3 regions of the Corynebacterium yudongzhengii genome follow, and region 1 is predicted to be linked to each of the others. Evidence: predicted binding sites of a transcription regulator. Region 1 holds the regulator's gene; each other region holds the start of a gene.
The links. The regulator LexA, encoded in region 1, represses DNA repair genes until DNA is damaged. The targets are predictions, from matches to a motif close to CGAACANNTGTTCG.

Region 2: C3B44_RS08790 (HNH endonuclease signature motif containing protein) is a predicted target of LexA. The motif match lies at 2,246-2,259, and genes of this name have one in related genera.
Region 3: C3B44_RS01480 (DUF222 domain-containing protein) is a predicted target of LexA. The motif match lies at 7,502-7,515, and genes of this name have one in related genera.

What each region holds. Positions count from the first base shown of each region.
Region 1 covers NZ_CP026947.1:1,022,422-1,032,387, reverse strand. Annotated here, with positions in the region: partial or broken gene C3B44_RS04755 (IS256 family transposase) at 1-667, opposite strand, end outside; gene nrdR (transcriptional regulator NrdR) at 1,114-1,572, opposite strand; gene lexA (transcriptional repressor LexA) at 2,182-2,877, shown strand; gene C3B44_RS04740 (DeoR/GlpR family DNA-binding transcription regulator) at 3,004-3,783, shown strand; gene ptsP (phosphoenolpyruvate--protein phosphotransferase) at 3,770-5,443, opposite strand; gene C3B44_RS04730 (1-phosphofructokinase family hexose kinase) at 5,599-6,612, shown strand; gene C3B44_RS04725 (PTS fructose transporter subunit IIABC) at 6,561-8,549, shown strand; gene C3B44_RS04720 (HPr family phosphocarrier protein) at 8,600-8,860, shown strand; gene C3B44_RS04715 (uracil-xanthine permease family protein) at 8,835-9,966, opposite strand, start outside.
Region 2 covers NZ_CP026947.1:1,888,830-1,898,795, forward strand. Annotated here, with positions in the region: gene C3B44_RS11800 (hypothetical protein) at 1-83, shown strand, start outside; gene C3B44_RS11805 (carboxymuconolactone decarboxylase family protein) at 101-331, shown strand; gene C3B44_RS08790 (HNH endonuclease signature motif containing protein) at 557-2,020, opposite strand; partial or broken gene C3B44_RS08795 (IS256 family transposase) at 2,724-4,075, opposite strand; gene C3B44_RS08800 (hypothetical protein) at 4,679-5,191, opposite strand; gene C3B44_RS11685 (hypothetical protein) at 5,194-5,334, opposite strand; gene C3B44_RS08805 (aldose epimerase family protein) at 5,397-6,155, shown strand; gene C3B44_RS08810 (YeeE/YedE thiosulfate transporter family protein) at 6,152-7,555, opposite strand; gene C3B44_RS08815 (FUSC family protein) at 7,720-9,456, shown strand; gene C3B44_RS08820 (hypothetical protein) at 9,453-9,966, shown strand, end outside.
Region 3 covers NZ_CP026947.1:309,955-319,920, forward strand. Annotated here, with positions in the region: gene C3B44_RS01445 (protoporphyrinogen oxidase) at 1-523, shown strand, start outside; gene hemL (glutamate-1-semialdehyde 2,1-aminomutase) at 601-1,923, shown strand; gene C3B44_RS01455 (histidine phosphatase family protein) at 1,939-2,547, shown strand; gene C3B44_RS01460 (TlpA family protein disulfide reductase) at 2,549-3,154, shown strand; gene C3B44_RS01465 (cytochrome c biogenesis CcdA family protein) at 3,154-3,993, shown strand; gene C3B44_RS01470 (cytochrome c biogenesis protein ResB) at 4,067-5,683, shown strand; gene ccsB (c-type cytochrome biogenesis protein CcsB) at 5,739-6,761, shown strand; gene C3B44_RS01480 (DUF222 domain-containing protein) at 7,538-8,296, shown strand; gene C3B44_RS01485 (HNH endonuclease signature motif containing protein) at 8,356-8,877, shown strand; gene C3B44_RS01490 (beta-phosphoglucomutase family hydrolase) at 8,936-9,966, opposite strand, start outside.

The sequences.
Region 1 (9,966 bases):
CTTGATACCGTCTATGTCGATGCCCACCGCCATGTAGCACGCCTTGTTGACTACACGGTGGCCATCGCGGATCTTCACGCGTAGCGCATCAAAAAAGATTACTGGGTAGAACTCGTCGAGTTGACGGTTCTGCCAGATCATCACCTCGTCTAAGACTGCATCGGTAATCGTGCTGATCGTATCCGGGCTCATATCCACCCCCAGGGTGGAGCCAAGATGGTGCTGAATATCACGCACTGTCATCCCACCGGCGTACAGCGAGATGATCATGTCATCGAGCTCTGTCAGCCGGCGTGAGCCCTTGGGCACCATCTGGGCAGTAAACGTGCCGGAACGATCCCTGGGCACGATCCCTTCCAACGCGCCGTGCCCAGAATTGACGGTCTTGGTCTACGACCCGTTGCGGTGGTTACTACCCTGTGTTGGTTCAACCTGGGCCTTCATCGTCCGGTCGGAATGACCGTAGCCCAAATGGGCATCCATTTCCGCCTGCAAAACCAGCGTTAATCGATGCCTGCAACAGGGCTTTGACCAGGTCGCTGGCGTTATCGGTGGACGTCGACAACTCGCCAATCAGCTTGGCGAGCTCAGGATTTTCCATCAGCTTCTCGCTGATCTCGTTGACCTTGTCCTGGTCATGGTTTTTCTTCGTTGTCACCGTTGTCATTATCGGTGAAACTCCTTCTGGATCAGAGCCTCACACACAAATTTCCTGACACCCTCACTCCGTCGGTTTTAGGCGGGCCCGCACGACTGGAGCTCCGCTCGCCGCCGCTCCTCAAATTTGCCCCGACCAATTACGCACGTGCGTAACGCCCGGAGTTTAAGAACCAAGAGCCGGCGATCCACAGACCGTCGAACACCCCCGTCTGGGCCCCTAAACAAAACTACGCACGTGCGTAAAACTCGGACAAACTATGCCACGGCATAGTCCAGCGTCCCGCACGGATCCACCCGCAGAGCCACCCCTGAAAACTCCTCTCACCTTTACGCACGTGCGTAAAAATCAGGGGCCAAGGTAAAAATGTGCCCCAGGTGGCCCAGGCCAATCGGCCTTTCAGTCATCCCCCATTACGCACGTGCGTAATCCCAACGGATAACCCGCCACAACCTTTACACCTGACTTCGGTTGCGGCGACGCATCAAGCGGATCTCGGATTCGAAGTCTTCCGCGCTTTCGAAAGACTTGTACACAGAGGCGAAGCGCAAGTAGGCGACTTCGTCGAGTTCGAGGAGGGGCTCCAGCACAGCGAGGCCAATGTCGTTGGCGTCGACTTGGGAGCTTCCCTGGCCGCGCACGGTCTCCTCAACCTCCTGGGCGAGTTTCTTCAGCGCGTCATCGGGCACATCTCGGCCCTGGCACGCGCGGCGCACGCCCATAATCAGCTTTTCGCGGCTAAAGGGTTCGGTGATGCCATTACGCTTCACTACGAGCAGCACGGCCTTCTCTATCGTGGTGAAACGGCCGTGGCAGCTGCTACATTCCCGGCGCCGGCGAGTGGAGGTGCCGGCATCGATCACACGGGAATCAATGACCCGGGACTGTTCGTTATGGCAGAAAGGGCAGTACACGGCGAACAGCCTCCTCGGTATCGGTCACTCACATGGTGCGATACCTGAGTTTAGTGCCCACTGACCGCAATCAAGGTCTCGGCCGTCTGCTGGGACACCGGCGCCTCCCCCTGCTGGAAACCGAGAACAGAGCCGACCACCAGTACAAATCCACAAACGGTGCCGAGCAGCATTCCGCGACCAATTTCGCGCCGTTGTTCGAAGCGATCCCGCTCTGCGACCTGCGAAGGCGACTGGGCGGTAACCTGCGGGTTTGCCAGTCTCCTACTCAGTGTCCGAACATGTCGTCCACGGCTGGGGACAGCCGCGGTAACGTCCGCATCCCACACCGAGGCAGAGGCTGCCGGAGAGGGACACACAGTACGGGTACGATACGCCGTGGTCTGGGAGTTCATGGTTCTCGCCTTTCCTTTCGTTGTGGTTCGCCGGCAGACTATCGAAGCCAGCGGACACCACATTCATCAATGCGATTGTATGTTCGATTATCGTTTACACGTTCGAAAGATAGCAGGCGTTCGAAAATCTGTCCACACTTGGCCACAATGTCTCGAACATAAAGGCGGTTTCGTGATAGACAGTAGGTAACGATCCCAGCGACGAGGAGTCCAAATGGCTGCATCCAAGAAGAGCCGCCCCCAGCGCGGCAAACCAGACATGTCCACCCTTTCGCCCCGCCAGCGCCGCATCCTGGAGGTCATCCAGGACGCGGTGGTGCTGCGCGGCTACGCCCCCAGCATCCGAGAGATCGGCGACGCCGCCGGCCTCACCTCCACCTCCTCGGTGGCCTACCAGCTCAACGAGCTCGAGAAGAAAGGCTTTTTGCGGCGCGACCCCAACAAGCCACGCGCCGTCGATATCCGGCACCTAAGCGATGAACGCGAGGCGCCGGCGTCGAAGCCCGCGACCGCCCCGAACGGTGAGCAGGCCTCCGCGCCGAGCTACATCCCCGTCGTTGGCCGTATCGCGGCCGGCTCGCCGATCCTGGCCGAGCAAGAAGTGGACAGCTACTTCCCCATGCCGCAGGAGATCGTCGGTGACGGCGAGCTCTACATGCTCAAGGTCATTGGGGACTCGATGAAGCTCGCCGGCATCATGGACGGTGACTGGGTGGTCGTTCGCGCCCAGCCGGTAGCGGAGGAAGGCGAGTTCGTCGCCGCGATGCTCGATGGCGAAGCCACCGTTAAGGAGCTCCACCGCGACTCCACGGGCGTGTGGCTTCTGCCCCACAATGACGAGTTCGATCCGATCCCGGGCGACGAGGCCGAGATCCTCGGCAAGGTGGTGTCGGTCTTCCGCCGGCTCTAAGCCGGCTCTAAGAACGTCCTCTAAAGCCACACGTTTCCTGGCTGATCGGGGGTAATCGGACACCCCCACTGCCCGATTTCGTGCACACTGGGTCTAGTCCCACAGATCCTAACGAAAGAGGGTGACATGTACGCAGAGGAACGTCGCCGGCAGATCGCTTCGCTGACCGCCGTCGAAGGTCGCGTCAACGTCACTGACCTCGCCGATCGTTTCGACGTCACGGCGGAGACCATCCGACGTGACCTCGCCGTGCTCGACCGCGAGGGAGTTGTCCACCGCGTCCACGGCGGAGCGGTGGCCAGTCAGTCTTTCCAGACCACTGAGTCCTCCCTCGATACCCGCTCGCGCTCGGCGCAGGCGGCGAAGCTCGCCATCGCCCGCGCGGCCACCGAGTACCTCCCCGAGGCAGACGGCGCCCTGTTCTTAGACGCCGGCACCACTATCAACGCGTTCGCGGAGCTCATCGCCGAGCGCGCCCAGCGGGCCCGCTGGTCAATCGTGACCAACTCGCTGCCGGCCGCGCTCAAACTGGCCTCCCACAACGCCCCTGACGTGCAACTGCTCGGGGGTACCGTGCGCGCCATCACCCAGGCCGTCGTCGGGGCCACCGCGCTGCGCACCCTGGCGCTGATGCGCGCTGACGTCGCGTTCATCGGCACCAACGCCCTCACGCTGGATCATGGCCTGTCCACCGCGGACTCCCAGGAGGCCGCCGTGAAATCCGCCATGGTCACCAACGCGCACAAGGTCGTGGTGTTGTGCGACTCGACGAAGCTCGGCAACGACTTTCTGGTGAGCTTCGCCGATACTAACGACATCGACGTCGTGATCACCGACGACCGGGCGCCAGAGTCCTTCGTCGCGGCCCTGCGTGACCGCGAGGTCGACGTCGTTATCGCCCGATAGCCGCCAGCGCCTGCTCGCGGGACTCCGTAGCCCCCGCCGCCGACAGGGCGGCCTCGGCCATCGCGCGGCAGTCGTCGAGATCCAACTCAGCCAGCTGGGCGCCGACCGCCGGCAGCGCATTCGCCGCCGCCGACAGCGACGAGACCCCCAGGCCCGTGAGCACGCACGCCAGCCACGGATCGGCGGCGGCTTCGCCACAGACGCCGACGGGGACGTCGTGACGCTTGCCCGCCTCGCAGGTCATCTGAATCAGGCGCAACACCGCCGGCTGCCACGGGTCAGTGAGGTAGGCCAGCTGTGGCGAGAGCCGGTCCGCGGCCATCGCGTACTGGGTCAGATCGTTCGTCCCGATCGAGACGAAGTCCAGCTCCGGCATGATCGTATCCGCCAGCAGCGCGGCGGCGGGAACCTCGATCATCGCGCCGGCGGTCAGGCCTCGCTCGCGGCAGAGCCCGGCGAACCAGGTCGCCTCCTTGCGGGTGGCGACCATCGGCGCCATCACCCACGTCTGCGCCCCCTCGGGGCGGCTCTCGGCGGCCTGGGCGATCGCGTCGAGCTGCCGCGTCATCAGGCCCTCGTTGTTGCGGGCGATGCGCAAACCGCGCACACCCAACGCCGGGTTTTCCTCCTCCTGCAGCGTGGCATAGGCGATCGGCTTGTCCGAGCCCGCGTCAAGCGTACGCACGACCACCTTGCGGTCACCGAAAGCCTCAAAGACCTGCCGGTAGATCTCCGCCTGCTCGTCGACCGCCGGCTCCTTCGCCGCCGAGAGGAAGTTCAGCTCGGTGCGATAGAGACCCACCCCCTCGGCCTGACTCTTGGCGGAGGCGCGGGCCGCCTTCGGATCCGCGACGTTGGCCAGCAGCTGCATCCGGTGTCCGTCGCGGGTGGCGGCCGGACCCTCCCACTGCGCGATAAGCTTCTCGCGCTCGGCGGATTCCGCCACCGCGGCGCGGGCCTTAGCTTCGTCGACGTCACGGGAGATGGTGCCGGAGGCGCCGTCGACTAGGACCTTCTCCCCGCTCGGGATGTCGCGCAGGCTGGTGCCGGTGGCCACGACGCAGGGCACGCCGAGTTGCCGGGCGATGATCGCGGTGTGGCTGGTGGGCCCACCCAGCTCGGTAACCAGTGCGGTGAAGATCTCGGTATCCAAGCCCGCGGTGTCGGCCGGGGCGAGGTCGTCGGCAAAGAGCACGCTGGGCTCGTGGGCATTGGGCAGGCCGGGTTCTTCTTCCCCACGGAGCTCAGCGATGACGCGGTCGCGCACGTCCTTCAAGTCAGTCGTGCGCTCGAGCATGAGGCCGCCAGCCTTTTCGAACATGTCGATGAACTTGTCAGTCGCGTTGACCACGGCGAACTCCGCGCGCTGCAGCGAGCGGACGTTCTTCTTCACCGCCTTGCGCCAGCCGCGGTCGCGCACCATGCCGACGGTGGCCTTCAGGACTTCACCAGCCTCCCCGACCGCCTCCTGTGCCCGGGCTCCGAGGCGCTCGGCCACGGTGTCGGCGGCCTTTTCGAAGCGGGCGTATTCGGCGTCGATGGCATCCTCGGCAATGGGCTCGCCCGCCTCCGGGAGCTCGGGGCGCGGGCGGACCCAGACCGCAGGTGCGTAGGCGACTCCCGGCACCACGCCGGTGCCCTGAATGCTGTCGTTGGTCACGGTGTGCCTTTCTGTCGCGGTACACAGATTCTCTCTGCCCCAGTCTACCCAGCAAACAGAATCAAAACCGTTCGGACATTTCCGGCATTGACATTCGGACATAAAACCACAATGATGGGAAGTGAGACCCACTACATAACGCACGGAGGCGTCCCGTGATTCTCACACTGACCCCCAACCCCAGCATCGACGTGACGCTGGACATGTCGACCACACTCGTCCCCGGCGAGGTCCACCGCGCCGAGGCCGTCAGCCGCACCGCCGGCGGCAAAGGCATCAACGTCGCCCACGCCCTCCACCTCACCGGGCGTAAAACCACAGCACTGTTTCCCGCGGCGATCGACGATCCCTTCCTCACCCTTACCGCCGAGACCGGGCTGCACCACGACGTGGTCACCACCACCGATCGGGTGCGCACCAACTTCACCGTCACGGAGGCCGGCGGGCGCACCACCAAGATCAACGGGCCCGGCGCGCACTTAAGCACGCAGGAGTTCCAGGCACTCATGGATCTCACCACCCAGCACGCCGACAAGGCAGACATGGTGGTGCTCGCCGGTTCCCTCCCGCCGGGCGTGCCTGCGGATTTCTACGTCGACCTGCTGAAGACCTTGCGTGAGCAAAACCCCGAGCTGCCGGTGGCTATCGACACCTCGGATGAGCCGATCCGCGTACTCGCTAAGAACCTCGCCGAGTCCGCGCCCACGGTGATCAAGCCGAACGGCTACGAGCTCGGCCAGCTACTCGGCATCGACGGCGCCGAGCTGGAGCGCTCCGCGGACGCCGGCGACTACACCCCCGTGGCCCAGGCCGCCCGCGAGCTGGTGGCCCGGGGTATCGACGACGTCGTGGTCACCCTCGGCGCGGCAGGCGCGGTGCTGGCCACCGCCGCGGGTATCTGGCAGGCGTCTGCCCCGGCGACCACGGTGCGCTCGACGGTCGGCGCGGGTGACGCTTCGCTCGCCGGCTACCTCATGGGGCGTGCCGACGGCGACCAGCCCCCCGAGCGCCTGCGCCGCGCCGTCGCGTACGGCACCGCCGCGGCCGGACTGCCCGGCACCACGACTCCCCGACCGAGTGACGTAGACCTGATTTCTCCGAAAGTAACGGAACTGATATGTCTGACAAGATTCTCACCGAGGACCTCGTCGTCCTCGACGCTGATTTAGGGCACACAACCGACGAGGTCATCTCGTCGCTCGCCCAGGTGGTCGCCGACGCCGGCCGCTCTGACGACCCCGAGGCGCTCGCCGCGGCCGCCCAGGCCCGCGAGGCCTCCGCCGGCACGGGGGTGCCGGGGAAAGTCGCGATCCCGCATTGTCGGAGCGCGGCCGTCGATAAGCCCACACTGGCGTTCGCACGCCTCAGCCGCGGCGTCGATTTCTCCGGCCCCGATGGCGACGCCGAGCTGGTCTTTCTCATCGCTGCCCCGGAAGGTGGCGGCAAGGCCCACCTCAAGATCCTCTCGAAGCTGGCACGGGCGCTGGTCAAGGGGGATTTCCTCGAGAAGCTGCGGGCGGCGAGTACCCCGGGTGCTATCGTCGCCGCCGTCGACGAGGTGCTCGGCGCCACGAAGGCCACCAAGGCCACAGCCGCTCAGCCCGCCGTGAGCGCGCCGGAGAAGAAGACCGTCGTCGCCGTCACCGCGTGTGCGACGGGTATCGCGCACACCTACATGTCGGCCGACGCGCTGACGCAGGAGGCCGACAAGCGCGAGGACATCGACTTCTTCGTCGAGCCGCAGGGCTCCTCGGGCGGCGAGCCGCTGGCTAAGGAGGTCATCGAGCGCGCCGACGCCGTGATCTTCGCCGTGGATGTGGCGGTGCGGAACAAGGAGCGTTTCGTCGGCAAGCCGGTGGTGCAAGCCCCCGTCAATCGCGGCATCAACGCGCCCGGCGCACTTCTCGACGAAGCCCTCGCCGCCGCCGACAACCCGGACGCCCCGCGGGTGACCGTAAGCCGCACCGAGCAGGCGGAATCGGGTGGCGGGGCGCAGCACGAGAGCTGGCCGAAGCGCATCCAGCAGGCCGTGATGACGGGTGTGTCCTACATGATCCCGTTCGTCGCCGCCGGTGGCCTGCTGCAGGCGTTCGGCTTTTTGGTCGGCGGCTACGAGGTGGCCGACGAGTGGGAGCAGGCCGCGACGTCGTTCTCCCTAGATAACTTCCCGCTGCATCTCGGCGCGGTGTTGTTCGCGACCGGCCAGCTGGCCATGCAGTTCATCGTGCCGGCGCTCTCGGGTTATATCGCGTTCTCCCTGGCGGGCAGACCCGGCATCGCGCCGGGCTTCGTCGGTGGCGCGGTGGCCGTGTTCGTCGGCGCCGGGTTCATCGGTGGCCTGGTCACCGGCATCATCGCCGGGTTGGTGGCCTACTGGATCGGCAACTGGCGCGTCCCCCGGATCGTGGGCTCGCTCATGCCGGTGGTCATCATCCCGTTGCTGACCTCCCTGATCGTGGGCCTAGTCATGTTTTTGTTGCTGGGCCGCCCGCTCGAGGCACTTATGACCGGGCTCACCGACTGGTTGAACTCCATGACGGGCACCTCCGCGGTGCTTCTGGGCATCATCGTGGGGTTGATGATGTGCTTCGACCTCGGCGGGCCGGTCAACAAGGCCGCCTACCTCTTCGCCACCGCCGGCCTGTCCACCGGCGACGAGGCCTCCATGATGATCATGGCCGCGGTGATGGCCGCCGGCATGGTGCCGCCGATCGCGCTGTCGCTGGCGACCTTTGTGCGCCGGCACCTGTTTACCCCGGCGGAGCAGGAAAACGGCAAGTCAGCGTGGCTGCTGGGCCTCTCGTTCATCTCCGAAGGCGCGATTCCTTTCGCCGCGGCCGATCCCTTCCGCGTCATCCCGTCGATGATGGCCGGGGGCGCAGTCACCGGCGCGCTGTCCATGGCCCTCGAGGTGGGCTCGCGCGCCCCGCACGGCGGTGTGTTCGTGCTCTTCGCCATCAACCCCTGGTGGGGCTTCCTGCTGGCAGTCGCCGCGGGCGCGGTGGTCTCCGCCGTCGTGGTGGTTCTGCTCAAGCAGTTCTGGCCGCAGAAGGTGGAAACGCCGGCGGAGGCACTCGATAGTGACGCCGCCCCGGCGCATGCTTAGAATTGTTCCGGAACACAACTCCGCACGTCCATTAGAAAGGACTTTTCCTCATGGCTTCCAAGACCGTCAAGGTTGGTTCGTCCGTCGGACTGCACGCCCGCCCGGCCTCTGTTGTCGCCGAGGCTGCCGCCGAGTACGACGAGGACATCATCCTCACCGTCGCCGGTGATGACGACGAGACCGACGCCGCCTCCTCGCTCATGATCATGGCGATGGGTGCCGAGCAGGGCGACGAGGTCACCGTCACCAGTGATAACGCCGAGGCCGTCGAGAAGATCGCCGGGCTTATCGAGTCTGATCTGGACGCTTAAGGCTCGTGGTGTAGCGGCCTTCCCCGATGTGGTGGTAGGCCCACATGAGCACCGGGTATCCCACGAGGATGCCCACCGAACCCCAGGCGATCCCCTCTAAGGTGATGCCGAAGACCGGCAGGGTGAGGTTACCGATGCCGGCAATGAGCGCTACGGCCGCGGCCGCCAGGTTGACGGGGTGCGTGAAATCGACGTGGTTATCCATCCAGATGCGCACCCCGAGCAGGCCGATCATGCCGTAGAGCAGCATGGTCGCGCCTCCTAGAACGCCGACCGGGATGGTGGTCACCAGCGCGCCGAATTTCGGCACGAAGGCCAGCGCGATCGCGAAGAGGGCGGCCACCCAGTAGGCGGCCGTCGAGTAGACGCGCGTGGCCGCCATAACGCCGATGTTCTCGGCGTAGGTGGTGGTACCCGAACCACCCGAGCTTCCCGCCAGCATCGTGGCGAGGCCGTCGCCGATGAGCGCTCGGCCGGCGAGATCATCCACCGGACGCCGGGTCATCTCGCCGACGGCCTTGACGTGGCCGATATTTTCGGCCACCAGCACGATGAGCACCGGCAGGGTGACCAAAATCGCCGAGAGATGGAACTGCGGAGCGTGAAACTGCGGCAGGCCAATCCAGGAGGCCTCGGCGATGGTCTTCGCGGCACCTTCCGGCAGCGCGCCGGTCACCCACGCGAAAAGCCAGCCGATGACCACCCCGATCAGGATGGACAGCCGCGAGATGATGCCGTGGCTAAGCACCGTCAGCGCCAAGATGGAGCCGAGGGTCACCAGCGCCACCAGCGGTTGAGCGGAGAAGTTCTCCGTGGCGGTCGGCGCTAGGTTGAGCCCGATGAGCGCGACGATAGCGCCGGTCACCGCCGGCGGCATGACCGCGTCGATCACCCGCCGGCCGGCGAAGTGCACGATCACTCCGAGGAGGGTGAGCACCGCGCCGGTGACCAGCACGCCGCCGAGCTGGGCGCCGATGCCCTCAGCCTGGGAGGCGGACAGCGGCGCGATGAACGCAAACGAGGAGCCGAGGTAGCTGGGCAGGCGGTTGGCGGTGATCAGCAGGAAGATGATGGTGCCGAGACCGGAAAACAACAGCGTGGTGGTC
Region 2 (9,966 bases), 870 kb from region 1:
TGAAAGGCTGGGCTCCTGCTGAGCCGGTGCTCGAACTGCTCGAGAACACTCCGTCGGGGTCCTCTGGCCCCGCGACGAGCTGACTCTGCGCGAACGAAGACTGATCACTGTGAGCATCCTCGCCGCTCTCGACCGCACACGCGAGTTGCGCACGCATATCCGCGGCGCCCGCCGCAACGGCTGCATGTTCGAAGAGATCGTCGAGGCGATCCTGCACGCCGGGGTCTACTCCGGTATGCCCGCCGCTGTCGCAGGCGCGAAAGTCGCCCAAGCGATCGCGCAGGAAAAGCAACAAGAAGCGGGACCCGACGATGCGACCGCGCGCGACTAACTTCGACGCGGGGAACGAATCTCACGTCATGGTCAACGGTCGCGCACGTGCTCACGGCACAGGTGACCGCTGTTCGATCTCTCGGAACGGCGGGGTTCGTTACGCATGTGCGTAATGAACCTGAGACTCGGGGGTTATCCCACACGCTGACCGCAGCCCCAGCCCTGCTACCGGATTACGCACGTGCGTAATGACCGAAGGTCCGGCCCCGGGAGGCCCTTGGGGTTAGTCCGCGTTGATGGTATCCGAATCATCGAAACTCAATGCCCCATCCTCCAACACCTCCACCACGGTCGGCACCTCCACCGGCTCATCCAAACACGACGCCTCCCCCAGCTGTTTCATCGGCAAACGACGCGCCTTCGAGGCATACACCTCACCCGTGCGATACCGAAACAACCACACACCAGAGCTTGCAGGCACAAGCTCCAACAACCCCGCCGTCACCAACGCGTGACAAAAACCACACAACGGTGCCATATTATCCGGTTTCGTCTTCCCATCCATCGACCACGGATGCACATGATGAAACTCCATAAACTGCGTATGGCGACACCCCGGAGCCGCACACTGCATCCCCCAGCGCACCAAAATCGCCAACGCCTGCGCATCGGAGACAAACCTGCGTTTCGTCGTCATCATCAACGGCACACCCTGGGTATCTAAGAAATGATCCCGCAACTCACCATTAATGACCTCCGCACTCAACGCCTTTTCACTAGGAACCGGAAGACCCGGCAAAATAGACTGCCCATCCTCGGTCTGAATCAAATGCACCTGAGTACCCGGGGCTCGACGCTTATTCACCGGCGAGGAGCGGGCAATATTGATTAACCCCAAAAGTGCGGGCAACAACTGCGAGGCACTCGTCCTGCCATACCCACTGACCGACGCTACCCGCCTTGTCTCTGAATCACCGTCACCATCAGCGCCGGCACCATCAGCGTCAACACCATCAGCGTCAGCGTCACCGGTGGCAGCACCAGAGGCCTCGCCCTTCTCACCGGCATCGTCGATGACCTCGGCAACCGGAACGGATTCTGCCCCGTCTTCGGCGGCGAGGGCTTCAGCTTCTGCTTTCGCTAACTCTTCACCCAAGCGTTCATCGTCGCTGAAGACTTCGGGGTCGATGTCATCGAGGTCGACGAGGTTGGCGAGTTCCCCGATTTTCAACGCCGCCATGAACTTCGCCCCCAACATCGGATCCAGATCACCGGAGAACCGGATACGCCCGTTGTGTTTATCAACCCATATCTTAAACGTATTTTTCCTAGGGGCATCGTTGTTCCGGTTGTCTCTTCGGGTCATGAGGATGCGTTCGAGTTCCCGGTAGGAATACTCCTCCGCCAACAAGAGCAACTCGATTTCGTTGTCTTTGTTCAAATAGCTGCTTAACAGGCGGACGGTGGAGTAGGTGATTTTGCCGTCTTCGAAGGATTTCGCCACATACGCGAACTCCAACAACAAGCGTGCGACTCTTAAGTAGTCGTAGGCGGTAGTCGGTGCGATATCAAGGGCACGTGTCATCCAGTCCGCGGTAGTCGGTGCCCCGGCTAGACGGGCAAGTTCGCGGGCATCAAAGACGGCGAGTGCGAGGAGGAATTGGGCTTTGTGGTGTTGCATCATGGCGTAGGCGGTGGTGATGCGGTCGAGGAGTTCGTCGTTGGTGAGGTTGGTGTGGTCGTCCATGAATAACCCCCGGTATTAGTTCATGTGTTCGATGTGGTTTGTACACTAGAATATGGGGTGGACACTGACCCCCGACGGGGGTAAAAGCCGGGGGTGGGAACGCCGGTAGAAAGGCTACTAGCAGTGTAAATACACTAGCCGTTCACGTGGATCCTCAACGTCCCGCGCTCGCACACAAGCCTCGAGGAGGCACCTTTAGGCCAGCGCAGTGCTCCTGAACACTTTCGAAAATGTAATCGGCACCCCGCATGTTGGTTCGGGGTAGGTGATAGCGGGTGTCCGTGTGGTGGGTGCTAGGGTTCCGGCTACCTGGTAGCACCCCTAACCCCTTCGCATCTCTGATGCGGAGATCCCAGGGTTCGGTGTTTCCTGTGTCGGCCATATGGAAGGGAATTCTTCTTCTTGGGTACACAGAGGCTCCGGCGATACGCCTGATTTCACGGTGTGTGACCCCGCGAAGTTTTTCTTACCGGAATGTGCCTGCTGGAGTGTTTCTCGCACCGAGGCGGTCAGCCGGAAAAGAATTGCCGGATCGCCGTCTTGGCCTACTGAGCTAGGTGAAGAAACACCATCTACGCGTCTATGCCGCGGCATAGTGCGGATGAGTGGTTTTACGCACGTGCGTAATCCGGATCCAATGGATCCCGGAGAACTCATAGGTTCGGTTATGAGAGCGTCCGATAGTTTGTGTGCGGGGGGTGGTTTACAGGTAGTCCGCGAATCGGTCTGGGTATGCCACAGCTAGTTGGTTGATGGCTTGTTTCCAGCCATTGGCCTTCGCTCCTTGAACATACCCGTTGCACTCAACGGCACGCTTGGCTTGCTTCGCGCGTTTGGCAACGCGTTAGTCTTCGATGGTGCACATCATCAACCAAAGCGTCTTCAGTGCTGCTGTATCGTTCGGGAACTGGCCCCGGTTTCGGGTAGCTTTACGCAGCTCAGCATTGAGTGACTCGATTGAATTCGTGGTGTATATCACCTTGCGCGCCGCTGGCGGGAACTGCAGAAACCCCACGAACCGTTCCCACGCATCACGCCAGATATTCACCGACTGCGGGTACTTCTGGCCAAGCTCAGAGGTTTCGAACGCATCTAAGCTGGCACGGGCGGTATCTTCGTTTACGGCCGTCTAGATCGCACGTAGCGCACTGGAGACGGGTTTTCGGTCCTGATAGGACACCCACCTATTCGCCGCCCGGATCAGGTGCACGATGCAGGTTTGTACCATCGAATGTGGCCAGGTTGCCTCCACAAGCTTCCGGTAGACCTTTAAGACCATCACAGCAGACGATGAAGACATCCTGGACGCCACGGTTGGCCAGATCTGCGCACACAGATGCCCAAAAGGCGGCACCTTCATTATCAGCAATCCACAAGCCCAGGATGTGCTTGATACCGTCTATGTCGATGCCCACCGCCATGTAGCACGCCTTGTTGACTACACGGTGGCCATCGCGGATCTTCACGCGTAGCGCATCAAAAAAGATTACTGGGTAGAACTCGTCGAGTTGACGGTTCTGCCAGATCATCACCTCGTCTAAGACTGCATCGGTAATCGTGCTGATCGTATCCGGGCTCATATCCACCCCCAGGGTGGAGCCAAGATGGTGCTGAATATCACGCACTGTCATCCCACCGGCGTACAGCGAGATGATCATGTCATCGAGCTCTGTCAGCCGGCGTGAGCCCTTGGGCACCATCTGGGCAGTAAACGTGCCGGAACGATCCCTGGGCACGATCCCTTCCAACGCGCCGTGCCCAGAATTGACGGTCTTGGTCTACGACCCGTTGCGGTGGTTACTACCCTGTGTTGGTTCAACCTGGGCCTTCATCGTCCGGTCGGAATGACCGTAGCCCAAATGGGCATCCATTTCCGCCTGCAAAACCAGCGTTAATCGATGCCTGCAACAGGGCTTTGACCAGGTCGCTGGCGTTATCGGTGGACGTCGACAACTCGCCAATCAGCTTGGCGAGCTCAGGATTTTCCATCAGCTTCTCGCTGATCTCGTTGACCTTGTCCTGGTCATGGTTTTTCTTCGTTGTCACCGTTGTCATTATCGGTGAAACTCCTTCTGGATCAGAGCCTCACACACAAATTTCCTGACACCCTCTCGGTTATCGGAGTCGCTCGGTCCTTCGACCCAACTGGGCCACCGCAACGACCCCGCAAGCAGAACAGTCCCAGATTCCCTATGCCGCCGCACAGTGCGGACCGGGATTTTTACGCACGTGCGTAATCGGAAATCTATGAATCCCGGGGCACTCATAGGTATACGAGCCACATTGTCACCTGAGGCCTCTACTTTTTACGCACGTGCGTAAAACAGGGTCGAACTCCCTCACCCTTCACCTTCACAAGGCCATCGCAACGACCCCCACAACCAGAACAGCCCTAGGCTCACTCTGCCGACACAAAGTACGGGCTGAAAGCTTTACGCACGTGTGTAATCGAAAATCAATGGAATCCGAAAAACTCATAGGCATGCGGGACACACCTTCGCCGTGCGGCGAGCACGGGCGCCACCGCACTCAGGGTGTGCTGAGGGGTGGGAATCTGCTGCACCCCGAGGCTGGGACGAGGCAGCCGGGTCCGGACGGCTGCTACTAAGCACCCGAAAATTACCCGGAAACCGCCGAAACCGTCTTGCCGGAGAAGCGCTACCCACAAACCGCATCCGGCAAGCGGTCCGCCTTTTCGACCCGGAAACGCCGCCCGGGGCCGAAGAGGAGGTCCACGCGCTCGCTTTCTTCCGCCCCGAGCTCCGCGAGCTGGCGGCGGATGGGGCCGAGGAGGACGTGGTCGTCGAAAAGCGTGAGTACCTGTCGGGTGCGCCCGCCCGTATCGAGTGAGGTCGATTGCCTGTAGGAGAGTTGGAAGACGTTGCCGAGTGCCATGGGCAGGTGGAGGGCGGCGCCGTCGAGAAGCTCTGTGGTCACCGTAACCGGCACCAGCCAGCTGCTGCCGCGGCGCTTTAGGGCCTTATCGGGAAACCAGGTTTCAGGGTCAGGATCGACGCGGGTGACATGCCCGTCGACGATGCGGAAGTCGCAGGTGGAGGCGATAAAACGGACGGCGGGAGAGGGGAACTCGGAGGTGTCAATAAGTGTTTGGATATCCGTCTCCCCTGCCTCACAGGAGGCGGCGAGGTAGTCGGCGATCGTGCCCGACACCGTCAGCTCCGGTAGATGCGGGGCAGAAGGTCGGGATCGGGCAGGTGTTCTTCCGGGACCTCGAATTGGCCGGCGAGCTCGGCCCAGAATGCGGCCTCTGCTGCGTCGGTGAACAGTGATTCGCGATGATCATGCCCAGCCATGACGGTCACTCTACTCTTCGCGGCCGAAGCGCGCTCACCGAAGTGGCCGTAAGCTGTGAGATATGACTGATGCCGAGAACAACAAGCTAACCATCACTGATCATGGCGCGACTCTGCTGAGCGCCGAGCACCCAAGCGGCGACCTCTTATTCGTCTCCTCGGCGGCCACGAACGTCACCGGCAAGGCCATCCGCGGCGGTGTCCCGATCATTTTTCCGGGCTTTGCCACGCTGCTCGGCGAGCCAAAGCACGGGTGGGCGCGAACGAGCGACTGGGAGATCGAGAAGGTTGCCGACGGCTTCCGTGCCTCCCTGGAAAACGACGGGCTGGTGCTCGGCCTCGATGCGATTCTCGTCGACAATGAGCTGAAAATGCGGCTGACCGCCGAAAACGCTCGGCCGGATTCGGCTCGGGTGCAGATCGGTTTCCACCCGTATTTCGCGGTGACGGACATTGTGGACGTCACGGTCGAGGGCTTAGGCGGCGCGACCGCGATCGACCGGAACACCGACGAAGAGTCCGAGACCGAAGATAAGTTCACCATCTCTGGTGAGCACGACAAGATCTACCAGACCACCGAGGCGGTGACGGTCACTGATTCCCAGCGCCGCCTGACGGTGCGCGCCGAGGGCCATGACTCCGTAGTCGTGTGGAACCCGGGCGAAAAGCTCGCCGACTCCTTCGCCGATCTGAACCCCAAGGAGTGGGCGAAGTTCATCTGCGTGGAGCCGGCGCTGCTGGGGCCGAGCCTCGAGGGGATCATGCTGTCCCCGGGCGAGATCAACACCCTCGAGATGACGGTCAGCGCGGAAGAGCTCTAAGCGTTCAGGCCGTTCTTCTTCACGGTGATCGACCAGCCGGCGGCTTCCTTCTGGTTGAACTCGGTCACCGAGTGCCCGGCGTCGGCCGCCCACTGCGGGATCGCCTCCGTGCCCTGGGTGCAGTCGAAGTCGATGACCATCTCGTCGCCATCATCCAGCGTGGCGATAGCATCCTTCGCCTCGACCGTCGGGAACGGGCAGACCATGCCCATGGCATCGAGGTGGTAGCGGTGATCACCGAGCGGGGTGAGCTTGTCGGCCGCCTTCGGCTTCGTAGCGACGGACACCAACCCCGTGGCCACCGAGAAGTTATGAGTGCCATCTAAGACCTTGTCTTCAGCCGAGACCGGGGCATGCGTGCCGATGGACTCGTGCGTGGAGTAGCCCTCGCCGGTGGTCGCGGTCTTAGCGGGCTTGATCCACAGCTTCGCGCCCACGCCGATACCCAGCGCAATCATGCCGAGCGCCACCCAGCCCTTGATGCTGAACATCGAGGTCTCGACCATGCCGTTACCCACGGTGCAGCCGCCGGCCAGGCTGGCGCCGACACCCATGAGCAGGCCGCCAGCGACGGAACGCTTCGTCGTGGTCGCATCCGGCACGCGCACGCGAAACTCGCCAGAGGCCTTCGCGGCGATGAACGAGCCGATGAGCAGGCCGATAACCAGCATGGTGCCCCAGTTCAGGTGCTGGGCATCGGCGGTGACGGGATAGGTGACGACGTCGGCGGTCGGCGTCGTGATGCCCAAACCATAGTTACGGCCGGTCGCGGCGGACAGCGGCCAGGCGATCACACCGAGCAGGCCGATGAGCGCACCGGCGGTGTACATGTGCAGCGGCTTTTTGTACCAGGGCTGATCCAGCCTCGCCTTCGCCTGCCCGGCGTCCTTGGCCAAAAAGTGGCGCACCATCAGGATGGTGAAGGCGCCGAAAGCGATCACGAAGACCCAGGGGCTCACGTTCAGTAGGGCCGGGATGGTGGTCAATCCGGTATCCCAGGACTTCATCCAGGCGTCGAAGTCGGCGAGGATGCCGTATTTCATCGCCGCCGCCGACAAGCCGTACATAATCAGCGCGATCCAGGAGCCGACCAGGCCTTCGCCCGAGCGATACCACGTGCCCGAGGCACAGCCACCGGCCAAAATGATGCCGAGACCGAACATAAAACCGCCGATGATGACGGCCGCCGGGGCGAACGTCGAATCCTCCGGCGCGATCACGCCGCCGGCGGTGAGCGCGGCGATGCCGACCGCGTGCACGGCGATGACGATAAACAGTGCGGTGAGGTTGCGCCAGGCGCCGTTGAGCCAGATGTCGCGGATCATGCTGGTCACGCAGAAGCGGCCCCGTTGCATGACCGCGCCCAGCACGGCGCCGAGCCCTAGTCCAGTAAGAATCATGAGTGGTATTCCCTTTCTCGCGTAGGAGGACTGACTCTAGACCGTAAAAACAGATCTGTCCAGCGCGCATAGACCGACCTGTCCGCCCGTTGGGTAGCTTTAGTTGAAAGCGGGAGTACAATGGCCCCTTTGTCGTCGTCACCTTAAAGAGGAGGGGAGCGTGCGTGTCCACCCCTGAGAACCTGCGGGAACCGATGCCGCAGCGGCCGAATCCCTGGCAGCTGCTCACGGCGTTTCACCCGTCGGCACCCCGCTGGCCGGGTGCGCTGCGCGCGGCCTTGGCGATCTTTCTGCCCGGCGCGGCAGCTCTCCTTCTGGGTTTCGACAACGTCATGCTCCTCATCGCCGCCGGCGGCTGCACCGTCATCTACGGCGAGGGCCACCCCTACCGGGCGCGCTGGCGCGTGATGGTCATCGCCGGCGGCCTGCTCACCCTCGGCACCACCGGCGGCGCGTTCGTCGGCAGTACCGCTTGGGAGCAGATCGATACCGGCGCCACCCTGTGGTGGCTGCTGCTGCCGGCCCTGTATTGCACCGCGATGGCCACCGTCGGCGCCTTCGTACAAAACGCCCTGCACCTGCGCCCGCCGGGAGCGTTTTTCATCGTCATGGTCTCCGGCGGCGCGACGATGGTCGCCCGCCTCGGCATCAACCCCATCGAGGTGGGCCTGTGGGCCAGCATCGGCGCGGCCACCGGTGTGCTCCTCGGTATCGCGCCGGCGCTTTTCGACGCCCACGCCCCCGAACGCCGCGCCGTCATCAACCTTGATAAAGCCGTCGCCGACTTCGAGGCCGCCGAAGAGCCCACCCTGTCGCAGCGCCACCAGGCCGCCGACGCCCTCGCCGCAGCGTGGGAGGCCCTCGGTGACGCCGGGGTCATCCACGCCGGGAGCATCGCCAAACCGGAGCTGACCTACCTGGTCACCCGCACCCGCGAATCCCAGCTGCGGCTGGCGCGGCGCACCGCAGAGCTGGGCATGAACCTCAGCGACACCGACCGGCTGACCGATTCCCCGAGCCTGGTCGATCCCTCGCGCGCCGCGATCCCGCATACGCGCCCGTCGAATAGCTACCGGATCTACCGCTCGCTGGATCCGAACTCGCACTCCATGATCACCGCGCAGAAGGTCATGATCGCCAGCCTCGCCGCAGCGGTCATCGGCATCGCGTTCGGGTTTACCCGCCCCGACTGGGCGATCGTCTCCGCGCTGCTCACGCTGCAGTGGGGCCCGAACCGCTGGTCCGGACAGATCCGCGGGCTGCGCCGCGTCATCGGCTCGCTGCTGGGCATCGGGGTCTTCGCAGCGTTCCACCTCATGGGCTTAAGCGGCTGGGGCCTGCTCATCGCCCTGGCGATCTGCCAGTTCGGCGCCGAGTTCTTCGTGGTGAAGAACTACGCCCTGTGCGTCATCTTCACCACTCCCCTGGCACTGCTGCTCGGTAACTCCGTCACCGACCCGCTGGGCGAGGTCGTCGTCTCCCGCACCGTGGAGGTGCTGCTGTCCGTCGTGTTCGCCTCTCTGGCCTTGTGGTTCTGGGCCCCGCGTAGCGACGGGCGCAACCACGCCGGCCTCGTCGTCCGCGCCTTCGGGCAGATGGGCGATCTCCTCAGGGCGCTCACCACCACTTCGCCGGAGGGCGCGACCCGGCAGCGTCGCGACCTGCAGTACGAACTGCTCTCCGAACGCGCCGCGATTCTCGCCCTAGCGGAGGTCGACCGCGCCGAGGCGGCGCGGCGTTGGGACGACCACCTGCTGATCCAGCGCACCGGCTATGCCATGCTCGATTACTGTAACGCCCACAACGACCGCGAACTCTCCTTCGCCGAGCTCGTCTCGTTGGCGGAGGCGCTACGCGACGCCCGCAAGGCCCTGAGCACGAAAAGGAGCTTACCGGCATGACTCGGGAGCGTTTCACCGTCGAATACGCCCGCGCGAACGCGCAGTTGAGCATCCCCCAGGCGGCCTCCGCCGCCACGCAGCTGGCCACGGCCGTCGATCTGCAGCGCTACGAGACCTTCGACGCCATCTACGCCTTAGCTCGCAGGCTGCAGCTGCGCTCGGCCTTCGAGTGGGAGACCTACGGTTATGAACCGACCGAGGACGCGGTGCCCGTGCGCCTGGAAAGCGAGAGAAACCCGCTCGAGTGGGATACTTTTTATCTCGCCGAGCACACCAGCCGGCCCTTCCACTCGCACGAGCGGCTGCAGCCTTTCGAGGAGATCGAGCGCGATGCCCGCAAGCTGGTCACCGGCGGCGAGGCTGACTACAGCGCTCTGTTTCCCGAGCTGCCCACGCGGCGTCAGCAGATTATGGGCAACCTGTGGCGCTTGGGCGTCGTCGCCGTACCTGACCAGCAGGTCGTTGATGCGCCCTCGCGCACCGTTGCCGGCACGCGCGCCTTGGCGGGTG
Region 3 (9,966 bases), 710 kb from region 1:
CTCCGAGGAGCTATCAACCACGCTGAAGACGATCCAGCTGGCGGACTCGGTGGTCGTGGCCATGCGTTTTCCCACCCACGAGGGCCTGCCGGACAACACCGGCGTGCTCGTGGCCACCGACGAGCCGGGTCTGCACGCGAAGGCGTTTACCTTCTCGTCGAAGAAGTGGCCGCACTTGGCCAACATGGGCGGCGCCTTGGTGCGCGCCAGCTTCGGGCGCTTCGGAGATAACACCGCCCTGCGTACCGACGAGGACACCCTCGTCGACTACGCCCTCGAGGACCTGCGCACCGTCACCGGCTTCGACACGGAGACCCACAAGCCGGAGGAGATCTACACCCAGCGCTGGTTCGGCGGGCTGCCGCGTTACGACGAGACGCACCTCGCCACCGTCGCGAAGATCCGGAAGCAGGCCGAAAGCGTCGACGGCCTCGAGCTCACCGGTGCGTGGGCCGGGGGCGTCGGCGTGCCGGCGGTCATCGCGGATGCCCGCGCGGCGGGGCGCCGGGTGGTGGGCGGATAGTCGTCGAGAAGCGGGGGCCTAGCGGGGGTGTATCCAACCTATGGACTACCCCGGGACGTGTCCTACAATGACTTCCCATGAGCGCCACAGAACTGACCTCCCTTAACACCGCCCGCTCCGCCGAACTCTTCGAGCGCGCGCTGCGCGCCATCCCCGGCGGCGTGAACTCCCCGGTCCGCGCCTTCGGCTCCGTCGGTGGGCAGACCCGCTTCATGGAGCGCGCCGAGGGCTCCCGGCTCATCGACGTCGACGGCAACGAGTATGTCGACCTCGTCGACTCCTGGGGCCCGATGCTTCTGGGCAACGCCCGCGAGGAGATCATCGCCGCCGTGACCGACGCCGCGACGAAGGGCCTGGCGTTCGGCACCCCGGTGGAAGGCGAGATCGCCCTTGCCGAGGAGATCATCGCGCGCACCTCGGTGGATAAGGTGCGCCTGGTCAACTCCGGCACCGAGGCCACCATGTCGGCCGTGCGCCTGGCCCGCGGGTACACGGGCCGGTCGAAGGTGATCAAGTTCGAGGGCTGCTACCACGGGCATGTCGACGCGCTGCTGGCCTCGGCCGGCTCCGGTGTGGCCACCTACGGCCTGCCGGACTCGCCGGGCGTGACCGGCGCGTCGGCCGCCGACACCATCGTCGTGCCCTACAACGACCTCGAGGCCGTGCGCCGCGCCTTCGCCGAGAACGACGGCGAGATCGCCGCGATCATCGCCGAGGCCGCCGCCGGCAACATGGGCACCGTCGCGCCCGGCGAGGGCTACAACGCCGCGCTGAAGCAGATCGCCCACGACAACGGCGCCCTGCTCATCCTCGACGAAGTCATGACCGGCTTCCGCACCTCGTATAAGGGCTGGTTCGGCGTCGACGAGGTCGCCGCCGACATCACCACCTTCGGCAAGGTCGTCTCCGGCGGCCTGCCCGCCGCCGCCTTCGGTGGCCGCGCCGAGATCATGGACCACCTGGCTCCTCACGGCCCCGTCTACCAGGCCGGCACGCTCTCCGGTAACCCGGTGGCGATGGCGGCGGGCCTGGCCTCGCTGCGCGGTGCCGATGAGTCGGTCTATCCCATCCTGCACGCCAACGCCGACCGCCTGGCCACCTTGATCAGCGAGGCCCTTCAGCGCGAGGGCGTGGCGCATCACATCCAGCGTGCTTCGACGATGCTCTCCGTGCGCTTCGCTGAAGGCGAGGGCCGCAACTTCAGCGACATGTCGGCGGCGGAGACCTTCCGCTACCCGGCGTTTTTCCACGCCCTGCTCGACCACGGCGTCTACGGCCCGCCGAGCGTGTTCGAGACCTGGTTCGTCTCCACCGCGTTGGGCGACGAGGACTTCGAGCGCATCGAAAACGCCTTGGCGCCCGCGGCGAAGGCCGCCGCCCAGGCCCGCGACGAGAACTAACCGAAAGCGAAGTAGATGAGCACCACGATCGTGCACCTCGTCCGCCACGGCGAGGTCGATAACCCCCGCCGCATCCTGTACGGACGCATGCCCGGCTACGGGCTGACCTCCCGCGGCCACAGCCAGGCGGCGCGTACCGCCCACTCTTTCAAGGGCCACGACGTTGTCACCCTCACCGCCAGCCCGCTGCAGCGCGCCCAGGAGACCGCCCGCCCCTTCGCGGACCTGCTGGACCTGCCGGTCGGCACCGACGAGGACCTGCTCGAAGCCGGCAACCGCTTCGAGGGCCTGCGCACCAAGGGCTGGCGCTCCCAGCTGTGGAACCCGATCCGCTGGCCTTTGATGGTGGATCCCACCAAGCCCAGCTGGGGTGAGCCCTATGCCGAGATCCTGGAGAGGATGCAGCGGGCGGTGGAGCGGGCTCGTCGTGAAGCGGAAGGCCACGAGGCCATCCTGGTCACCCACCAGCTGCCCATCGTGACCGTCCAGCGCGCGGCGCGCGGGCAGAAGCTGGCGCATAACCCGGCGGCGCGCCAGTGCGACCTGGCGAGCGTGAGCTCCCTGGTCTTCCAGAACGCTCAGCTGACCGATCTCATCTACTCAACACCAGCAAGGGATATTTAACATGCGTGCTCTGACCGTATGCGCCGCGGTGATCATCGCCGCGTCCATGGCGCTCAGTGCGTGCCAGAGTTCTGAGTCGGCCCAATCGGCCGTCGCCGTGGGTGGCACCTTCGAGTTCCACTCCCCGGGCGGGGAGACCGCCATCTTCTACCCCGAGGAGGAACGCGAGCCGGTCGCGCAGTTTTCCGGCCCCGACCTCATGAACGAGGGCGAGAAGATCGGCCTGGCGGACTTCGAGGGCGAGATCGTCGTCCTCAACGCCTGGGGCCAGTGGTGTGCCCCCTGCCGCGCGGAGGTCGACGACCTCCAGCGCGCCCACGAGGAGCTGCAGGACAACGGCACCGGTACCGTCTTCGGCATCAACGTGCGTGACTACCAGCGCGAGGCGGCGCAGGACTTCGTCGTCGACAACGGGGTGACCTACCCGAGCGTGTACGACCCGCCGTTTAAGTACGCCGCCGCGCTCGGTGGCGTGCCCAGCTCGGTGATCCCGACGACGGTGATCCTCGACCAAGAGCACCGCCCCGCGGCGGTCTTCCTCCGCGAGGTCACCGACCAGGACATCCTGGAGGTCACCCGCGAACTGGAACAGGAGGCCAGCGCGTAGTGGCCGATGCGACCTCGCTTCTCTTTGCCCAGGCCGCGCTGACCCAGGCCTCGATCGGGCAGACCTTCGCGGAAACCGCCGCCGCCGGCCCACTCGTCCTCGGCCTGCTCGCCGCGGCGGCGGCGGGGCTCGTCTCCTTCGCCTCGCCGTGCGTGGTGCCGCTGGTCCCCGGATACCTCTCCTATCTCGCCGGCCTCGTCGGCGGGGAGACGCGTCACGACGCTCGCCACGGCGTCGTGATCACCCGCACGCGAAAAACCCGCGTCGTCGCCGCCGTGGGCTTGTTCATCCTCGGCTTTACCGTGGTGTTCGTGCTCGCGACGGTGAGCGTGTTCGGGCTGATTTCGGCGCTGACGCTCAACGCCGATCTGCTCATGCGCCTCGGCGGTGTCATCACCATCGTCATGGGCCTGGTGTTCATGGGCTTCATCCCGGCGCTGCAGCGCGATACCCGCATCCAGCCGAAACGCTGGACTAACTGGGTCGGCGCGCCCCTGCTCGGCGGGGTCTTCGCCCTCGGCTGGACGCCGTGTCTGGGTCCCACCCTCGCGGCGATCATCTCGGTCTCCGCCGGCACCGAGGGGATGACCGCGCTGCGCGGCGTGCTGTTGATCATCGGCTATTGCTTAGGTCTCGGCCTGCCGTTTCTGCTGCTCGCGCTCGGCTCGGCGAAGGCGATGAACGCCGTCGACTTCTTGCGCCGGCACTCCCGGACGATCCAGATCATCGGCGGCGTGCTCATGGTGATCGTCGGCGTGCTGTTGGTCTCCGGGGCGTGGAACTACTTCATCGCCTTTACCCGGCAGTGGACCGTCGAGTACGGTGCCACCTTGATCTGATTTGTGGAAAGAAAAAGGTTTCGTGCAAAGTATCGTCACCTGGTTGAAAAGGGGCTGGCGCTGGCTGACCAGCATGCGCACAGCCTTGGTACTGCTGTTCATCCTGGCGCTCGCCGCCATCCCCGGCGCCCTGCTGCCGCAGCGCAGCCTCAACGAGTCCAACGTCAACGAGTACATCGCCACCAACGGTCGGATCGCCGAAATCTACGACCAGCTGATGCTTTTCGACGTCTTCGAATCCCCGTGGTTCGCCGCCATTTACGTGCTGCTGATGATCTCGCTCGTCGGCTGCATCATCCCGCGCTCCATCGACCACTGGCGCGCGTTCCGCACCCCGCCGACCCGCGCACCGAAGTACTTGCACCGCCTGCCGTTGAATACGAGTGGTGTCGTCGATAAGCCTTTCGACGAGGTGCAGGCCGCCTCCCGGCGCAACCTGCGCAAGTGGCGCGTCAATGAATACGACGCCGCCGATGACCGTGCCGGGGCGTTTTCCCTCTCCGCCGAGCGCGGGTTCAGCCGCGAGCTGGCGAACCTCATCTTCCACATCGCGATCGTGGCGCTGCTCATCACCATGGCTGCCGGGCGCATGGTCTACTACGAGGGACAGCGCATCGTGGTCACCAATTCCCAGGCGCCCATGGCCGTGCCCGTAGAGCAGTCGACGGAGTTCTGCAACACCTCGACGTCGAACTTCGACTCCTTCCGCGCCGGGCCGCTTTTCGACGGCACCGGCCTCACCCCCTTCTGCTTCATCACCCACAACTTCCACGCCGACTACCTGCCCAACGGCCAGGCCGAGATGTTTACCTCCGATATCTCCTATGCCGTCGGCGAGGACATCTTGAGCGACCCGGAGACCTGGGAGGACTACCAGCTGCAGGTCAACCACCCGCTGCGCGTCGCCGGCGACCGGGTTTACCTGCAGGGCCACGGCTTCGCCCCGCAGTTCACCGTCACCTTCCCGAACGGCGAAGAGCGCACCCAGATGATGCAGTGGGAGCCGACCGACCCCACCTTCTTCCTGTCCTCGGGCGCGATACGCTTCGACCCGCCCGCCGGGATGTATCCGGATCTCTACGAGCGCCGCCAGAACCAGATCGCGCTGCAGGGCCTGTTCGCCCCGACCGCGCAGTGGGACGGCGAGAACAACGAACTGCTCACCTCCGCCTTCCCGGAGATGCGCGATCCCGCCGTGGCGATCGATATCTACCGCGGCGACGCCGGCCTCGATACCGGGCGCGCGCAGTCGATCTGGGAGCTCGACTCCAGCCTCGTGCACACCGGGCAGCTGCAGCGGGTAGAGCGCGTCAACCTCGAACAGGGGGAGTCGGTGACGCTTGACGACGGCACCGAAATCACCTTCGACGGAGCCGCCGAATTCGCCAACTTCCAGATCTCGCGCGATCCCTTCCAGATCTGGGTGCTCGTCTCCGCGGTGATCATGCTCGGCTCTCTGGTCGGTTCCCTGATGATCCGCCGTCGGCGCATCTGGATCCGCCTGCGGCCCGCCGACGACGGGAAATCCACCCACGTCGAGATGGGCGGGCTGGCGCGTACCGACCGCGCCGGCTGGGGCGCAGAGTTCGACGAGATCGCCCGCGACATCCTCGAACTCGAGGATCCCGACGAGGTCGAAGAGGACAGCCTCGTCGACGAAGACATCATCCACCATCAATCGAAAGGTTGAAAAGCTACCCGCCATCCGTTGGTAACTGCGTGACGGGTGGGGTAGCGTAACATCCATGCAGGTCGATCAGACGCTTTCAAACTACTCGGATCTGGCGTTTCAGTCGGCGTTCGTGATTTACACGGTCGCCCTGTTCGTCTCCCTCTGGTACTACGGGCGCATGCAGGCGGTCGTCGACGTCCGCCGCCGCCTCGCCGCCAAGAACAAGGCGCAGGACCGGGAACTCGTCTCCGTCGGCGGCAGCGGTGATGTAACCGATACCGGTAGCACCGACGCCGAGACGCTGTCTGATATCGACGAACTGCACAAGCGTGAAAAGGGCGCCGACAAAGCCAGCGGCATGACCCAGGCCTTGATCTGGCTGGCCATCGTCTTCCACGCCGCCGCCGTCATCCTGCGGGGCCTGGCCACCGGCCGGTTTCCGCTCGGCAACCTCTATGAATACGTCCTGACGATCACCCTCGGCGTGTTCGTCATCGTCGCCGCCGCCCTGACCCGCAAGTCCTGGCGCCCGCTGTGGCCGTGGATACTCACCCCGATGCTCGCGCTGCTGTTCTACGGCGGCACCGAGCTCTACGCCGAGTCCGCGCCCGTCGTCCCGGCGCTGCAGTCCAACTGGCTGCCCATCCACGTCTCGACGGTCTCGATCGGCGCCTCCATCGGCATCGTCTCTGGCGTGGCCTCGCTGCTATACCTGCTGCGCATCTGGCAGGCGCCGGGCAAGGAGAAGGGCTTCTTCGGCGCACTGGCCAAGCCCCTGCCGACCGCCCGCAAGCTCGACGCCCTGGCCTACCGCAGCGCCATCATCACTCTGCCGACCTTCGGCCTCGGCATCATCCTCGGCGCCGTGTGGGCCGAAGCTGCCTGGGGGCGCTTCTGGGGCTGGGACCCGAAGGAGACCGTCTCCTTCATTACCTGGGTGCTTTACGCCGCCTACCTGCATGCCCGCGCAACCGCCGGCTGGAAGAACTGGAAGGCCGCGATCATCAACATCGTCGCGTTGGCGACGATGATCTTCAACCTCTTCTTCATCAACCTGGTGGTCTCCGGCCTGCACTCTTACGCGGGACTGAACTAGCGCGAGGGGCTTGGGGGGAGCCGGGAGCTGTCGGGTTACCTCGTTTGGTTTTCCACCCTGCTCCGCGGGCCGGGTGCTGCGATGAGTGTTTGACGCACGTGCGGTATATGTCACGTGTGGGCTTGGCATGGCCGTGGCCGGGTAAAGGGCTGCTCGGATTATGCCGTGGCATAGTCTGGCGGGTCTTCTTTGCGGCCTGATTGCGAAGCTATGCCGAGTCAGCCGACTCCAAAACCGACTCCAAGGGTGCGTATTTTCTGATGCCGGCAAGGGGAGAGGGCTGTCGCTAACGCTGTTACTAACGCGCAGTCTGGATTCGTTACCGGACAAAAACCTGACTACATGGCGTAAGTCATGTTCGTCAGCGACTATGCCGCGGCATAAAAATAAGTCCGCCGCTACTGCCCGCGTGCGCTTCACTTGGCTGATCTGGGGCGCAATTCGGTAACGGGCTTGCGGCGCAGCGCGGGGTGCGCGGCCTTGGTTTTGGCCGGGGCGAAGGCGTGGATTATGCCACGGCATAAAACCAACCCCACCACAGCCGGGCCACTACGTCGCCGCAGGGGCACCCTTTCCCTCAAGTCCGGTAGATAATATCGAACACCTGGCTGTACGCGCGGGAATTGTCTGACCTTCCGTAGTCTTGTTTTATGCCATGGCATAAAACAAAGTCGCAGGCCAAACGGGATTAAAAAACTTGGACACCACTCTTGTGGGTAGTGGATGCGCATGCTAAGTTTAGAACAGGTGATCGAACAACTACCGGGGGATAAACCATGTACACCACCGAGGCCATAGCAGACATGGACGATCAAGCTCTAGTGCAGACACTGGAGCATTCCAATAAACAGGCCACCATCTACAAAGCCCTGCTCATCATGAGCCTGGCTAGCTTTCACCACCGCAACCTTGCCCGCGCACACGGGGCACCATCGACCGTTGTTTGGATGGTTCGCCACCTTCAAATCGCAGAATCCACCGCCTATGAATACCTTCGCATCGGCACCATCATGCAGAACTACCCCGAGATTGCTGATGCCTTCCTACACGGTGAGATCAGCTACTCCATGGTGCGCTTAATCAGCAGACACCTCAGCCCAGAAAACGCCTACCGGCTGCATGAGATGGCCACCTCGATGACCCTGACCGAGGTACGTCAAGCACTGGCTGGCACCCGGGAACGCGACGAGACGCTGAGGCAGGAAACCCTGCGTATTGATATTGATGATGAGACTGGGTGGGCGAAGATGAGCGCTCATATGTCCCCGGCAACGGCTGCTGGTTTCCTGGCAGCGTTGAAGATCGCAGAGTTAGCCAACTACCGGGATATACGGAAAATGGATCCCGCTGTTCTGCAGGACCCCGAAGCGTTGGATCGGGAGCTGGAGAAAGCTACTGGAGAGCCGGTGAAAACCCCGGCTGAACTGGTTTCTTCTCCGATGGTTGATGACGAGGGGAAGCCGCTCGATCCGCGGGATGCTACCGGTTACGGGGTTCCGATGCGACATAAGCTGTTTGCCTCGTTATGTCGATGATCAATATGACCCGGTGTCAGCCGGTGAACCGTCTACGCAGCCCGGGTACTCAGGTCAATATGATCGTCAACGAGGAGGGCAGGGCCGTGTTGCCGGCGATTCCCCGGGCGGCTTCGGCGGATTTGGTGGCTGAAATCTTGAACGGGGACGTACGTGTGCATCTGCTGGATAATCGCGGGGTGCACATAATGGTGTCGAAGCCGCAGCGTTTGGTTACTGATGCGCAGGCGCAGGTGTTGATTGCGTTGTGGAACTACCAGTGTGCGATGCCGGGCTGTAATCATTCGCGGTTTATTCAGTTTCATCACATCAAGGCGCATTGTGATGGTGGGAAGACGGCGGTGTGGAACTTGATCCCGGTCTGTTCGGCTTGTCACGCGTTGATTACTTTGGGCATCGTCACAGTGGAGATTGATCACAAGCGGCCTGGCCGGATTAATTTCGAGTTTCCTGCTGGGTTGCGGTTTGCCTCAGATAATCGAAGTTTGCCGATGCGTATTGAAGATGCCTCATTCGTGCCAATCGAGCTTCCGGAAGAAATAGACAGCTTCGATGACGACGCACTACCCGCACTCAGTTAAAACTAAAGCGCTGCTGAGGCGGGAGCCGCTCGTGGCAGCCGCCTTCCATCGCCAACTGCTACGCAACCGCAAACTCCACGTGATCACCGGGAAAGAGCTTCCGGCGATCCCCGTTGACCTCCACGGTCACAGGGTTTTTGGCGTCGTCTTCCACGCGCACCTCGACCCGCTCGTGGGCGGCCTTCACCTGCACCGGGCAACCGCGGTAGTAGATGCGAAAAGCCACGTTGTCGACGGCGTCGGGAAGCGCCGGACGCAGACGCAGCACCCGCCCGCGCACGCTCATGCCGGCGAGGCAGCGCTGCACGTAGTCGACGGTGCCGGCCATCACGCCGGTGTGGATGCCCTCGGCGGTCGAGGAGCCGGCCTCGTTGTCGATGTCCGCCTCGAGTGCCTGCTGGTACAGCGGCCACGCCTCGTTCGGCGAGTAGCCGTTGATCGCCCACGCGTAGACGATCTGGCTGAGCATCGAGCCATCCGAGGTGCGCTCGCGGTAGTAGCTGATCGTGCGCTGGATGGCACCCTCGTCGAGCGAGTATCCCATGTGGTCCAGGATGTCGGCGAGCTCGTCGGGTGCGAAGACGTAGAAGAGCATCGCTACATCGGCCTGCTTCGAGACCTTGTAGTTGTTCGGCGAATCCCCCTCGGCGGCCAGGATCAGATCGAGCCGGCCGATGTTGCCGTACTTCTCGCGGTAGCCTTCCCAGTCGAACTCTTCAAGGTCCTCGTAGCCGTCGAACTGGCTGAGCACGCCGTCGTCGTGGAAGACGAGGCGCAGGTTGCGGGAGACGTCGTCAAGCCGGCGCAGATCCTCGTCGGTGAGGTTCAAATGAGCGCGCAGCACGGCGGCGTCGACGTCGTCGAGGTAGTCGTAGATCTCCAGCGCCTTCGTCATCACCCACGAGGCGAGCACGTTGTTATACGCGTTATCGGTCAGACCCTCACCGGGTGCCGAAGGGTAGCCATCGTGGAACTCATCCGGCCCCATCGTGTGGTGCACCGAGTACCGCCCAGTCGCCGCGTCATACGTGGCCATCGAGGCATACCCGCGCGCGGCGTCGAGGATGAGCTCGGCACCGACATCACGCA